4 regions of the Pseudoxanthomonas sp. LARHCG66 genome follow, and region 1 is predicted to be linked to each of the others. Evidence: predicted binding sites of a transcription regulator. Region 1 holds the regulator's gene; each other region holds the start of a gene.

What was found. The regulator FliA, encoded in region 1, starts transcription of late flagellar genes. The targets are predictions, from matches to a motif close to TAAAGTTTNNCNNNCNNNGGCCGATAA.
Region 2: a site for FliA is predicted at 1,208-1,234, ahead of ACIPRS_RS17155 (chemotaxis protein). Genes of this name have one in related genera too.
Region 3: a site for FliA is predicted at 2,297-2,323, ahead of ACIPRS_RS18685 (methyl-accepting chemotaxis protein). Genes of this name have one in related genera too.
Region 4: a site for FliA is predicted at 1,494-1,520, ahead of ACIPRS_RS09230 (methyl-accepting chemotaxis protein). Genes of this name have one in related genera too.

What each region holds. Positions count from the first base shown of each region.
Region 1 covers NZ_JBIXJW010000010.1:33,972-37,416, forward strand. Annotated here, with positions in the region: gene flhF (flagellar biosynthesis protein FlhF) at 1-350, shown strand, start outside; partial or broken gene ACIPRS_RS18575 (MinD/ParA family protein) at 406-1,218, shown strand; gene ACIPRS_RS18580 (RNA polymerase sigma factor FliA) at 1,215-1,967, shown strand; gene ACIPRS_RS18585 (chemotaxis response regulator CheY) at 2,085-2,465, shown strand; gene ACIPRS_RS18590 (protein phosphatase CheZ) at 2,465-3,076, shown strand; gene ACIPRS_RS18595 (hypothetical protein) at 3,113-3,256, shown strand; gene ACIPRS_RS18600 (chemotaxis protein CheA) at 3,284-3,445, shown strand, end outside.
Region 2 covers NZ_JBIXJW010000007.1:14,514-17,958, forward strand. Annotated here, with positions in the region: gene flgA (flagellar basal body P-ring formation chaperone FlgA) at 154-798, opposite strand; gene ACIPRS_RS17155 (chemotaxis protein) at 1,242-2,195, shown strand; gene flgB (flagellar basal body rod protein FlgB) at 2,391-2,777, shown strand; gene flgC (flagellar basal body rod protein FlgC) at 2,789-3,196, shown strand; gene ACIPRS_RS17170 (flagellar hook capping FlgD N-terminal domain-containing protein) at 3,223-3,445, shown strand, end outside.
Region 3 covers NZ_JBIXJW010000011.1:11,008-14,452, reverse strand. Annotated here, with positions in the region: gene ACIPRS_RS18685 (methyl-accepting chemotaxis protein) at 1-2,194, opposite strand, end outside; gene ACIPRS_RS18680 (flagellar brake protein) at 2,373-3,152, opposite strand; gene ACIPRS_RS18675 (RHS repeat-associated core domain-containing protein) at 3,441-3,445, shown strand, end outside.
Region 4 covers NZ_JBIXJW010000002.1:485,898-489,342, reverse strand. Annotated here, with positions in the region: gene ACIPRS_RS09240 (hypothetical protein) at 1-83, shown strand, start outside; gene ACIPRS_RS09235 (MFS transporter) at 169-1,401, shown strand; gene ACIPRS_RS09230 (methyl-accepting chemotaxis protein) at 1,554-3,445, shown strand, end outside.

The sequences.
Region 1 (3,445 bases):
ACCGCAACCTGGTGGGCCAGCTCAACTGGCTGCGCGCATCGGGCCAGGTGAAGACCCTGCTGTGCCTGCCGGCCAACTCGCACTTCTCCGACCTGGACGAGGTCGTCCGCCGCTTCAGCAGCGTGCAGCCGCAAGGCGTGGTGCTGACCAAGCTGGACGAGACAGGCCGCCTGGGCAGCGCCCTGTCGGTAGTCGTGGACCACCAGCTGCCGATGACCTGGGTAACCGACGGCCAGCGCGTTCCCCACGATCTCCACCGCGCCAACAGCGCCCACCTCGTGCTGCGGCTGGACCAGCTGCGCCGCGAAGCCGACGAACCCTGCTCGACCGAGGCCACCCATGTCGCCTGACCACCTGCTGCAGACCAATCCCCGCAGCACGCCGCCGGCCGCCGGCGCATTCCATCCCGTGCGCGTCATCGCCATCACCGGTGGCAAGGGCGGCGTGGGCAAGACCAACGTGTCGGTCAACCTGGCCGTGTCGCTGGCCGAAATGGGCAAGCGCACGCTGCTGATGGACGCCGACCTGGGCCTGGCCAACGTGGACGTGCTGCTCGGGTTGTCGCCGAAGTTCACCCTCGCCGACCTGGTCGCAGGACGTTGCGGACTGGAAGACGTACTGCTGGAAGGCCCCGAGGGCGTGCTGGTGGTTCCCGCCTCGTCGGGTTTCCGCCACATGGCCGAACTGGCGCCGGCCGAGCACGTGGGCCTGGTCAACGTGTTCTCCGAACTGCAGCGGGCGCTGGATTTCATGGTGGTCGACACCGCCGCCGGCATCACCGACAGCGTGCTGACCTTCTGCCAGGCCGCGCAGGACACCGTGGTGGTGGTCTGCGACGAGCCGGCCTCGATCACCGACGCCTACGCGCTGATCAAGGTGCTCGCGCGCGAGCGCGGCCTGGACCGCGTGCACGTCATCGCCAACATGGTCCGCGACCCCAACGAGGGCCGGAAGCTGTATGAAAAACTCGCCCGCGTCTGCGAGCGTTTCCTCGGCGATGTCGCCCTGCACTACCTCGGCGCGGTGCCGCAGGACGACTGGCTGCGCCGTGCGGTGCAGCGCCAGCAGCCCGTCGTGAAAGCCTATCCGGGCAGCCCATCGGCCCGCGCCATCGCCGAGATCGCGCGCATGACCGCACGCTGGCAGCCGCCGCTGGGAGCGCGCGGCAACGTCGAGTTCTTCGTCGAACGCCTGATCCAGCGGGGAGTCGCCGCATGAACACCGCCGCCGCCCAATACCGCGCCGTACAACGCAGCAGTGCGAACGATTTCGTCACCCAGCATGCCGACCTGGTCCGCCGCATCGCCCATCACCTGGCCGCGCGCCTGCCGGCCAGCGTGGAGATCGACGACCTGGTGCAGGCCGGCATGATCGGCCTGCTGGAAGCCTCGCGCAGCTACGATGCCGAGCAGGGCGCCTCGTTCGAGACCTACGCCTCCATCCGCATCCGCGGGTCGATGATCGACGAGATCCGCCGCGGCGACTGGGTACCGCGCTCGGTCCACCGTCGCGCCCGCCAGGCGGCCGCCACCGTGCGCGAGATCGAACAGCGCACCGGCCGTGCCGCCATCGCCACCGAAGTGGCGAGCGCGATGGAAATGCCGCTGCCCGAATACCTGCGCCTGATGGAAGATGCCGCGCGTGGCCAGGTGCTGAGCCTGGAATCGCACATCGACGACCATGGCGAACCCAACACCGCGCGTACCGGCGGCCCCTCGCCGCAGCAGCACTTGGAGCGCAGCGAGTTCCGCCAGCAACTGGTCAAGGCCATCGGCCACCTGCCCGAACGGGAGCAGCTGGTGCTGTCCATGTACTACGAGCAGGAGCTCAACCTGAAGGAGATCGGCGCCGTCCTCGGCGTCAGCGAGTCGCGCGTCTGCCAGATCCACGGCCAGGCCATGGTGCGGCTGCGCGGACGCCTGCAGGTGTTCGAGAAGGCCGACGCCGGCCTGGAAGACAACGACTGAAGAATCCCCACGGCCTGCCGATAAGGCTCCGGTAGGCCGCCGCGTGCAGCCCCTGCCTTGCCGTAGCCCCTGACCGGGCACGCTTTACTGGAGTTCGATGTGACCGCCAACAAGAACATGCGCATCCTCATCGTGGACGACTTTTCCACCATGCGCCGCATCATCAAGAATCTGCTCAATGACCTGGGCTATACCAATACCGCCGAGGCCGAAGACGGCAACAGCGCGTTGACCGCACTGTCCCAGGGCAGCTTCGAGTTCGTGGTCACCGACTGGAACATGCCCGGCATGACCGGCATCGAGCTGCTGAAGGCCATCCGCGCCGACGACCGCTACAAGACCCTGCCGGTGCTGATGGTCACCGCCGAGGCCAAGCGCGAGCAGATCATCGAGGCGGCGCAGAACGGCGTGAACGGCTACATCATCAAGCCGTTCACCGCGCAGACGCTGGAAGAGAAGCTGGGCAAGATCTTCGAACGCCTGGGAGCCGCTGCCTGATGAGCGCCGTGGCCGATGTCGCCGGCGCACGCGCCGCGCTGGTGGAAAAACTGCAGCACGCGCTGGATGCCCTGGAACAGGGCGACGAAGCCGGCTGGCGCCGCGAACTGGATGCCATCGCCGCCTGGCGCACGCAGCCGATGATGCAGGGCCTGGGCCGCCTGGCGCGCGAGCTGGCGCAGACGCTGGGCGAACTGCCGCCCACCGGACCGGGCGAGCTGGACGACGCCTGCGCGCGCCTGGACCATGTGGTGGAAATGACCGAACAGGCCAGCCACACCACGCTGGACCTGGCCGAACAGTGCCGTGGCTACGCCACCCAACTGAAGGGCACCGCGCTGTCGCCCGAGCAGGCGGCGCTGGTGGACAGCATCGGCAAGGGGCTGTCGGAGATGGCCCTGGCGCAGAGCTACCAGGACCTCACCGGCCAGATCATCCGTCGCGTCGCGGGCATCGTCCGTCGCGTGCACGAGGGCTTCGGCGCGCTGGGCCTGCCGCCGCCGGAGAAGAAGAACCCTTCAGATCTGGCCGGTCCGGCCGTTGCTGGTCTGGACCGCAACGCGTTTTCACAGAACGACGCAGACGACCTGCTCTCCGGACTGGGGCTGTAGGCACCCGCGAACGCGCAGCGGAACCGGAGACCTGCCATGCCCGACGCTTCCGCCCGCCGTTCCTGCCATCCCCTCGTCCTGCTGTTCGTGGGATCGCTGCTGGTCTGCGATGTTCTGGTCGGCCGCTTCCTGCGGCGTCGCCACGCGCACGCCCTGCACCTGCTCGATTCCTCCCGCTGATCACCCGTCCCGGTACCTGCCCCGCCCATGTCCGCCGTCACCCCTGAAATCGCCGCCGACTTCCTGATCGAAGCGCAGGAAATCCTCGACCGGCTGGGCGAGCAACTGGTCACGCTGGAACAGGACCCCTCCGACAGCGAGCAGCTGAACGCGGTATTCCGCGGCTTCCACACCCTGAAGGGCGGCGCC
Region 2 (3,445 bases), on a different contig from region 1:
CAGGGTTCAAGGGAGTTATCGGCCGCGACTGATCCGACTTTAGTGACGGATGCCGCATTTCCGAGGAAGGACCCGATGCTGCCCGGTTTCCTTCCACCCGCGTTCGGTATCGGCCGCCCCCGGAACAACTTGAGGGCCATGTTCCACATTTCTTCATCGGTTGACCCAGACGTCGCCGCCCGGGCCCACCACGCCCTGCACCACCCGGCGCGAGGACAGGTTCTCCACGGTGACCCGCTCATTCTCGCCGGCATCCGCCAGCGCCTTGCCGGCCACGCGCACTTCCACCCCGCCGCGACGGGACACCAGCGCCACGTTGTCGCCGCGGCGGACCAGGCGCTGGGCGACCAGATCGGTGGCCGACAGTACCGTGCCTGCCGACAGCATGCGCCGTGCCACGCGGCCCAGGGCCTGGGATGGATCAGCGACGGCGGCGCCGACGATGCGCGACGCGTCGCGGGTTTCGGGAATGAACGCGTCGGCGGTGATCGTTTCGCCCGGTGCGATGCCGCGGCTCAGCACCAGCACGGTCTGGCTGCGTCGTACCCGCACCGGCACGAACAGGCGCCAGCCATCCGGGCAGCTGACTTCCACGCTGTGGCTACCCTGGACGCGTGCCACCAGCGATGCGTCGCAGCGTGGCAGGCGCAAGGCGGAGTCCAGTGTGGCCTCGGCCTCGCTGCCGGCAGGCAGGGCGCCCAGGGCGGCGGCCTTGATGCTGTCCACGCTGTGGAAGTCGGCCGCCAGCACGGTGCATGCGGTCAGGCCGCCGATCAGGGCGAGGGTCAGGCGCAGCATGGGCGGGATCCGGAGGTTCATCGGCCGGGAAGCTGCAAGGGGCGTGCCAGAGCCGCATTCACTGGCGTCGCAAGGCGCATCGAGTTTGGGAAAGAACGCGCACGCATGTGGACGATGTTTCTTGATTGGACGATGCCCTGACTCCGCTCGCCCCTCATCCGCCCGCCGGGCACCTTCTCCCCGTAAACGGGGAGAAGGGGACTTCAATGGGAAAAGGAGTGCCCCTCTCCCTCTCCCCGCATGCGGGGAGAGGGTGCCGAAGGCGGGTGAGGGGCGAACGAAGCCAGCGCTGCGTTGGCGCCGCCCCAGCACCGCGCTCTGCCCCTGATCCGCCCCCGCATCACGTGCGGGGGCAGGCTCTTCGGGCACCTTCTCCCCGCAAGCGGGAAGAAGGAACAAGCAACGACGCTCAAGCGCCCCTCGAAGAGGCCGATATGCTGTGCATGACCCAGGATCTGCTCAACCGCATCGACCAGCGCACCCGCCTGGCCGGCCACAACCGCCTCGCCCTGCTGCTGTTCCGCCTGGGCGGGCGTCAGCTTTTTGGCGTCAACGTATTCAAGGTGCAGGAAGTCCTGCGCCGGCCCGATCTGTTCCAGTTGCCCGGATTGCCCACCGAATTCGTCGGCGTGGCCGACGTGCGCGGCCGCTCGGTGCCGGTGCTGGACCTGGGCCTGAGCATCCGCCACCCCGAACGCGACCCGAATCCGGAGAACACCCCCAATTACCTGGTGGTCACCGAATTCAACCGCTCCGTGCAGGGATTCCTGGTCAGCGGCGTCGAACGCATCGTCAACATCGCGGTGGAAGACATCCACCCGCCTCCGGAACTCGGCGCCGAGAACAGCTACCTGACCGCCGTGACGCGCTTCCAGGGCGAACTCATCCAGGTGATCGACGTGGAAAGCGTGCTGGCCGACATCTGCCAGTCGCGCATGGACGCCACGCTGGCGCCCGAGATGGCCCTGCCCGCGGACGCACCGCCGCTGCAGGTGCTGGTGGTGGACGACTCGCGCGTGGCGCGCTCGCAGATCCGCAGCGTGCTGGAGCAACTGGGCGTGACCACCACCCTGCTGTCCGACGGCCGCCAGGCGCTGGACCACCTCTTGCAGGTGCACGCCGCCGGCGAGAATCCGGCCGAGCGCTACGCCATGGTCATCTCGGACATCGAGATGCCGGCCATGGACGGCTACACCCTGACGACGGAAATCCGTCGCCACCCGGGCCTGGCCGGCCTGTACGTGCTGCTGCACACCTCGCTGTCGGGCGTGTTCAACAACGCCATGGTGGAACGCGTGGGCGCGAATGCCTTCGTGGCGAAGTACAGCCCGCACGAACTGGCCGAGCACGTGCTGTTCCGCCTGAACCAGGTGGTTGCGGCGCAGATGGCGGCCTGATCGTCGTCCCAGCGAACGCTGGGACCCATTTGCTTTTCCCACGGAAGAGGTAAGAGGCAAAGGGCGGGATCAAGATGGATCCCGGCGTTCGCTGGGATGACGGCACCGGGAATCACTGCCTGCCCGGATGCCGACCTGCCCCGTTCTGGCACACGCCTTGCAGCATCCCCGGCAACGGTCTGCCGGAGCGGTGCCATGTCCAATCCCATCTCCAACTACCTGGGTGTCCACGGAGCGGCCCTGCCCCTGCGCGAGCAGCGCATGCAGCTGATCGCCAGCAACCTGTCCAACGCGGACACGCCGAACTACAAGGCGAAGGACCTGAACTTCCAGGCTGCGCTGGAGAGCGCGGCGGCCAAGGCCTCCCCTTTGCTGACCACCAGCGAGCAGCACCTGACCCTGCTCAATGCCACCCCGCGCATCTTCGAACGTGCCGGCGTGCAGCCCAGCCTGGACGGCAACACCGTCGACGCCGATACCGAACGTGCCGCCTACGGCCGCGCGGCGCTGGAATACCGCGCCTCGCTCAGCTTCATCGAATCCAAGGTGCGCACCATGCTCACCGCGATCACCGGCCAGTAGGGGGACGCGCCATGAGCAACCTGCCCATCTTCGACGTCGCCGGTTCCGCGCTGCAGGCGCAATCGGTGCGCCTGAACACCATCGCCAGCAATCTCTCCAACGCGGATTCCATCGCATCCTCGCCCGAGGCGGTCTACAAGCCCATCGAGCCGATCTTCCAGGCGCGACCGCTGAATGCGGACGGCTCGCTGACATCGGTGCAGGTGAAGGAGATCACCCGGAGCGAAGCACCGCCGATCAAGCGCTACGAGCCCGGCCACCCGATGGCCGATGGCGATGGTTACGTCTACGCGCCCGATGTCGATCCAGTCGCGCAGATGGTCAACCTGATCTCGGCATCACGCGGCTACCAGGCCGGCGTGGAAGTACTGAACACCGCCAAGGAACTCGCCCTGGCCACCCTGACCATGGGCCGCTGACGCCCTCCCACCGAGCGACCACGCACATGACCACCATCAATGGCGATCCGTTCGCCGCCATCAACAACGCCACGTCGGGCGCTGCCACGACCAAGAAGGCCGACACGCTGGGCCAGGCCGACTTCATGCGCCTGATGACCGAGCAGCTGAGCCACCAGGATCCGCTCAAGCCGCTGTCCAACAGCGAGTTCGTCGCCCAGTTGGCGCAGTTCTCCACCGTGCAGGGCATCAGCGAACTGAACACCACCG
Region 3 (3,445 bases), on a different contig from region 1:
AGGCCAGGATGTTGGTCTGGAACGCGATGCCGTCGATGACGGAGATGATCTCGGCGATCTTCTTCGACGACTGTTCGATGTCGGTCATTGTGGTGACCACGCGACCGACCACCTCACCGCCCTGCGAGGCGACACCTGCGGCGCCGATGGCCAACTGGTTGGCCTGGCGGGCGGACTCGGCGTTCTGGCGCACGGTGGAGGTCAGTTCCTCCATCGAGGCGGCGGTTTCTTCCAGGTTGGCGGCCTGCTGCTCGGTACGGCGCGAGAGGTCGCTGTTGCCGGACGCGATTTCGCCGGCAGCGGTGTTGATGCTGGTGGAAGCGTCCTGGATGCGGCCGACGATGTCGGTCAGCTGGGCGACGGTGGCATTGGCATCGTCGCGCATGCTGGCGAACACGCCGTGGAAGTCGCCTTCCATCCGCGCGGTCAGGTCGCCCTTGGACAGCGACTGCAGCACGCCGGAGACCGAGTCCACGCTGCCCGCGATGGCGACCAGCAGGCCGTTCAACTGTTGCGACAGCGCCAGCAGGAAGCCCTGCTTGCCCGACTCGGAGATGCGCCCGCTCAGGTCGCCCTGTGCCGCCGCCTGCACGATGCGCGTCACTTCCTGTTCCACCATCACTTCGGCAGTGCGGTCGGCCCACTCGACCACGTAGCCGATGCGCTGGCCTTCGCCGTCGGTCACGGGGTTGATGATCAGCTGCATGATGCGGCCGCCCACGCTGATCTGCGCGCGATGCGTGCCTTGCAGCTGGGCCAGCATGCGCGACTGGTGCTCGGGCTTCTTGTGGAAGATGTCGATGCTGCTGCCGATGACCGTACGCACATCGAAGGCGGGCAGGTCGCGGCGTAGGTCCTGTTCCACGTCGCCCAGCATCTTCATCAATGGCCGGTTGGCATAGACGATGGTGCGGTCAGCGTCGGCGATCATGACGTTGGTTGTCACATCCTCCAGTGCGGTGCGGATGCGCAGGCTTTCCTTCGCCACCACGGCGTCGCGCTCGATGCGCTCGCGCAGGTTGCCCTGCATGCTGCGCATGGCCTTCATCAGGGTGCCGATCTCGTCGTCGCGACCGACATCGATCTGGCTGTCCAGCTTGCCGCTTGCGATATCGTCGGCCACGCGCACGGCGCCGGCCAGCGGCACACCGACCTGGCGACGCAGCAGCCAGAACACGGCGCCGCACAGCAACACAGCACCCAGCGCACCCACTGCGACCACCGTCCACAGCACGGCACGCGCTTCGCGCATCAGCACCGCACGCGGCACCACCACGCCCAGCGCGAAGCGCTCCTGCGCGGCGCCGATCTGCAGCGGCACGTAGGCTTCCATCACCGTTTCACCCGCGGCATCGGTCGCCTCGCGGAACACCGGCTTGCCGGCGGCCACCTGCTTGATGACGTCGGCAGCGTGGGCGCCTGCATATGGCTTGCCGACCGAGGCGGCATCCTTGTCCGCGATGACCACGCCGGCCGGCGTGAGCAGGCGGACGAAGCCGGCATCCATCGGCGTGAGCTTCGCGATGCGCTCCTGCAGCGATTGCAGCGCGAAGTCCACGGTCATCACGCCGAGGTAGTCGCCGTCCTGCAGGATGGGCGTGGACAGCGTGGTCATCAGCACGTCCTTGCCGGCGATCTTGTAGACGTAGGGCTCGGCGACCACCGGACGCTTGAGTTCGCGCGGGCGACGGTACCAGTCGCCGGCACCGGGAACTTCGTAATCGCGCAGGGCTTCCAGCAGCGGGGCGCCATTGCTCCATGCCCAGTAGCTCATGAAGCGGCCGGTGTCGTCGTGGCCTTCGGCGCCGATGTGGTCCGCATCCTTGCCGTCGAAGGCATCGGGTTCCCATAGCGTACCGACGCCGACCCATTCCGGGTGCGCTTCCAGCTGGCGCTTGAAGATGGCGCTGGCGGCACTGCGGCTGATGCCGTCGTCCCCGCGCTGGGCAAGCAATGCATGCGCGAGCGCATCGTTACCGTCGAAGGCGCGGGTGAGTTCGCCCGAGATGCGCTGTGCCTCCTGGTTCGCCAGCCCTTCCATCGTGGTCCGCGCACTGGCCAGCAGGGACTGGCTGCTGCGCAGGTAGCTGGCCGCGGCGGCAACGCCGAAGGCGAGCAGGGCCACCAAGGCGGTGCCGTACATCACGCGTGTGGCGATGCTGCGGGAGGAGGATCGGGAAGGAGTGGATGACATGCTGGCCTCTTGCGGACTGGACGGTACGGCTTGGCGATGCCTGCGAGTGCAAGCACGACCTTGGATGGCCGTGACGCCGGTATGCAGGACCGTTACAGGGAGGTATCGGCGCGTGCGCGGGGAGGTTGAGCGGGTGTCGGCCAGAACCGACGAAAGGCGTCCGGAAGGCGGACGCAGATCACGCAGCGCCGCGTTCGCGGGCGCTGCGCTGGCGTTCGAGGCGGAAGATGTAGCGCTGGATCAGCGCATCGCCCCCGCGCGGCAGATCGGTGAACTGGCAGCCGGCACGCCAGCTTTCGGAGCCGTTCTGGTTGAGCTGGCGATGCAGGCTCTTGACCATCAGGCGGATGCACAGCGGGCCGCTGTCGGGCAGGTGCAGGAGGCTGCCGGGGAATTCCTTGTAGGGGCGGAGCGTCGGCTCTTCGGCCTGCACGGCCAGCGCGATGCCGCCGCCGCTGATGTCCAGCACGCGATAGTTGCGGTAGGTGGTCTCGCCGTCCGGGTGACGCTCGGCGACGGCGCACTCCATGGGCTGCGTCACCGGCACCTGCAGGCGGTAGAACTCGCGACGCTGCAGGCGCAGGATGCTGTCCGGCAGCGGCGCGAAGAAGGCGACCTGGCCTTCCTTCTGCACGCGTTGCAGGTCATGGAGCTTGAACTGCACGTGGATGCGGTCGAGCCGGGAGACGCAGGTGACGTGGCTCGCTTCCTCGATGCTGCGGTTGATGGTCTCCGAGGCGCTGCCATCAATCAGCACGCCGTCTTCGTCCTCCAGTACTTCGATGATGGAGGTGGGGAAGGTGTGGTTGCGCGGCATCGCGCAACCACTGACGAGCGCGCGCCTGGCGATCAGCGACTGCAGGATCTGCCGGATCTCGTATTCGCCATGCACCAAGTACTTTTCTTCTTCGTCGTACCTGACGGGATCGGCCAGAGGGGCGTCGCTGGGCTCGGTCATGCGGGCGTCGGAAAGCGTCTTGGCAAGGATGGCGTCACAGGCTGTATCGGCGGGCGTGGCAGCATCTTTAGGGTGCCGCAGGCTGTGTGGAGAGTGCCGGACCGGGACCTCGGGTGGGTGAGGCTATCGATCAAGACGGATGCTGATTGTGAGAGGGCCGGCGGGACGTAAATGTACTTACCCGACTTGCCGTCTTCCCGGTTATGCGGGGACCGTGTAGCGTTCTGGCTTGTTCACGAGGCGGCCATCCGCCGCACCTTTTGCAAGGCAGCTGAAGAGGGGATAGGGATGTT
Region 4 (3,445 bases), on a different contig from region 1:
CGGAAACCGCGCTCAACACGCGTGGCCCCGCCTCGATCGCCTGGCCGCAGTACACGGGACCGCTGAAGTTCGTCGCCAAGTGAGGCAGTGCGGGGGCTGACGGCGGATAGCGGACAGCGTTCCAGTCGTGGGGTCGACTGCGGCTGCTGCGCCGCAGCATAATGCGTCATGGACGTTACGCCCCCGATTTCTTTCCCTTCCGTCGCCGACCAGCTCACCGCGCGCCAGATCGGCCTGATCCTGTTCGCGCTGACGCTGGGGGGCTTCGCCATCGGCACCAGCGAATTCGCCAGCATGGGGCTGATGCCGAACATGGTGGCCTCGCTCGGCGTGACCGAGCCGCAGGTCGGCCACCTGATCAGCGCCTACGCGCTGGGCGTGGTGGTGGGCGCGCCGCTGCTGGCCATCCTCGGTGCGGGCTGGAAGCGCAAGACGCTGCTGCTCGCCCTGATGGGCTTCTATGCGCTCGGCAACCTGGCCAGCGCACTCGGGCCGACCTACGAAAGCCTGTTGGTGTTCCGCTTCATCGCCGGGCTACCGCATGGCGCGTACTTCGGCGTGGCCGCACTGACGGCGGTGGCGATCAGTCCGCCCAACAAGCGCGGCCGTGCGATCAGCCTGGTGATGCTGGGCCTGACGCTGGCCATCCTGATCGGCAATCCGCTGGCGACCTGGCTGGGCCAGATGATCGACTGGCGCTGGGTGTTCGCCTTCGTCGCGATCATCGCGCTGGTGACGGGCGTGTTGCTGGCGGTCTGGCTGCCGGTCGGCATCGATGGCCCGAAGGCCAGGCCACTGGATGAGCTGCGAGCCTTCAACCGCGTGCCAGTCTGGCAGGCGCTGGGCATCGGCGCGATCGGTTTCGCGGGCATGTTCTGCGTCTTCAGCTACCTCGCGCCGACGATGCTTGACGTGACGCGCGTATCGCCGGCCTGGATCCCGCTGGGCCTGGCCGGTTTCGGCGTGGGCGGCGTGATCGGCAACTTCGTCGGTGGCTGGCTGTTCGACCGTTTCCAGCTGCGCGGCGCGTGGATGGTGCTGGCGTGGGCGATCGTGGCGCTGCTGCTGTTTCCGTGGCTGGCGACCACGTTGCCGACGATCCTGCTGGCCACCGTCGCCATCGGTCTGATGGGCGCGCTGGGGCCGATCCTGCAGTCGCACCTGATGGATGTGGCGGGCGATGCACAGACGCTTGCCGCCGCATCACACCACGCGGCCTTCAATACCGCGAATGCACTCGGCCCCTGGCTGGGCGGCATGGCGATCACCGCCGGCCTGGGCTGGACATCGACCGGCTACGTCGGTGCGGCGACCGCCGTGGTGGGCCTGCTGGTCTATGCATGGGCGCGGCATACCGCCCGTGCCGAGGCGACGGCGCTCGCCTGCGAGCTGACGCGCTGAGCTACGCGCGCTGTCGTGCGGCAACATGCGTGTCATCAAACTGAAACAAAGAGATGGCGGTCGTGGATTGCGGAATGCAGGGCGGTGGCGCGTCAATTCGCCGTGCCGCGCGCCGCTAAGGAAGGTGTATTCCTTCCCAACGTCGTACCGCCATGTCGTCCTATTCCGCTTCCCGCCCCCTCAGCCTGCAGACCAAGCTGCTGGGCGCCCTGACCCTGGGGCTTGCCGTCATCCTGTTGTGCGCGCTGGCCGGCCTGGGTTCGGCGTGGCTCAGTCTTTCCACCGAGGTGCCCGAAGAGGTGGCCCAGGCCGCGGAGGGTGAGCGCCTGAGCCGCGACTTCCGCGTGCAGGTGCAGGAGTGGAAGAACATCCTCATCCGCGGACACGACGAGGAGCAGCGGGCGAAGTACGTCGGCGCCTTCGATCGGAAGGGGCGCGAGGTGGCCGCCCTGGCGAAGACCCTGTCCAGCGGGATCGCCGATCCGCAGGCGCGCAGGCTGGCGGCCGATTTCGCCACCCAGCATCACGCGTTGGAAGGCAACTACCGCGCCGCACTGGTGCAGTTCGCGGCAGGGGGCTACGACACGCAGGAAGGCGATCGCCTGGTGAAGGGCATGGACCGCCAGTTGGGCGAGACGCTCGAAGCCCTGGTGGCGCGCACCAAGACGATTGCCGATGCGGCAGTGGTGGCGCGCTCGCAGGACGCGCGTCGCATGCTGGTGGGGTGCGCGGCCCTGTCGGTGGTGGCGGCGATCGTGCTGGTACTGGTACTGGCGTGGTGGATACGGCGGTCGGTGATCCGTCCTGTGGTCGAGGCCGCCGCTGCCGCGCGGGCGGTCGCGGCCGGGCGCCTGGACAAGCGGGTCGACGTGCGCAGTGGCGACGAGATCGGCCAGTTGGGCACGGCGATGGCCGACATGACCGCGACCCTGCAGGGCGTCATCGCCGAGCAGGGCGAAATGGCGTTGCGCCACGACGAAGGCAGCATCAGCTTCCGCATGGACGATTCGCGCTTCCCCGGCGAATACGGGCGCATGGTGCGTGACACCAACGCGCTGGTGGCGTCGCACATCGCGGTGATGCAGCGGCTGGTGGAGATCATGCAGTGCTACGCGGTCGGCGACCTGTCCATCGACATGGAGGCGCTGCCCGGTGAGAAAGCCGCATTGACGGACGCCATGCGCACCACCAAGGCGAATCTCTCTGCGATCAACGCCGAAATCAGGCAGCTGGCACTGGCGGCGGCGTCGGGCGACTTCAGCCGTCGCGGCGACACGCAGCGATACCAGCACGATTTCCGCAACATGGTGGACGGCCTGAATCGCCTGATGGAAACCACGGATGGCAACCTGGCGGATGTGTCGTCGCTGCTGCAGGCCATCGCGCGCGGCGACCTGACGGCGCGCATGGAAGGCGACTTCCACGGCGTGTTCGCCACCATGCGGGACGATGCCAATGCCACGGTGGCGCAACTGCGCACCATCGTGCGCCAGATCCAGGGCGCGTCATCGTCGATCAACACGGCAGCGGGGGAGATCGCAGCAGGCAACAGCGACCTGTCGCGCCGCACCGAGCAGCAGGCGGCCAATCTGGAAGAAACCGCCGCTTCGATGGAAGAACTGACCTCCACGGTGCGCCAGAACGCCGAATCCGCACGCCAGGCGAATCAGCTGGCGATCGGTGCGGCCAGCGTGGCATCGGAAGGCGGTGCGACGGTCGCACGCGTGGTCACGACGATGACCGAGATCGAGCAGTCTTCCCGGAAGATCGCCGAGATCATCTCGGTCATCGACGGCATCGCCTTCCAGACCAACATCCTGGCCCTCAATGCGGCAGTGGAAGCGGCGCGGGCCGGCGAGCAGGGCCGTGGCTTCGCCGTGGTCGCCTCCGAAGTGCGTACGCTGGCACAGCGCAGCGCCAATGCCGCCAGGGAGATCAAGGGCCTGATCGAGACCTCGGTGGACAAGGTGGCCGATGGCTCGGCGCTGGTGAACCAGGCCGGCGCGACGATGGGCGAAATCGTCACCGCCGTGCAGCGGGTGAC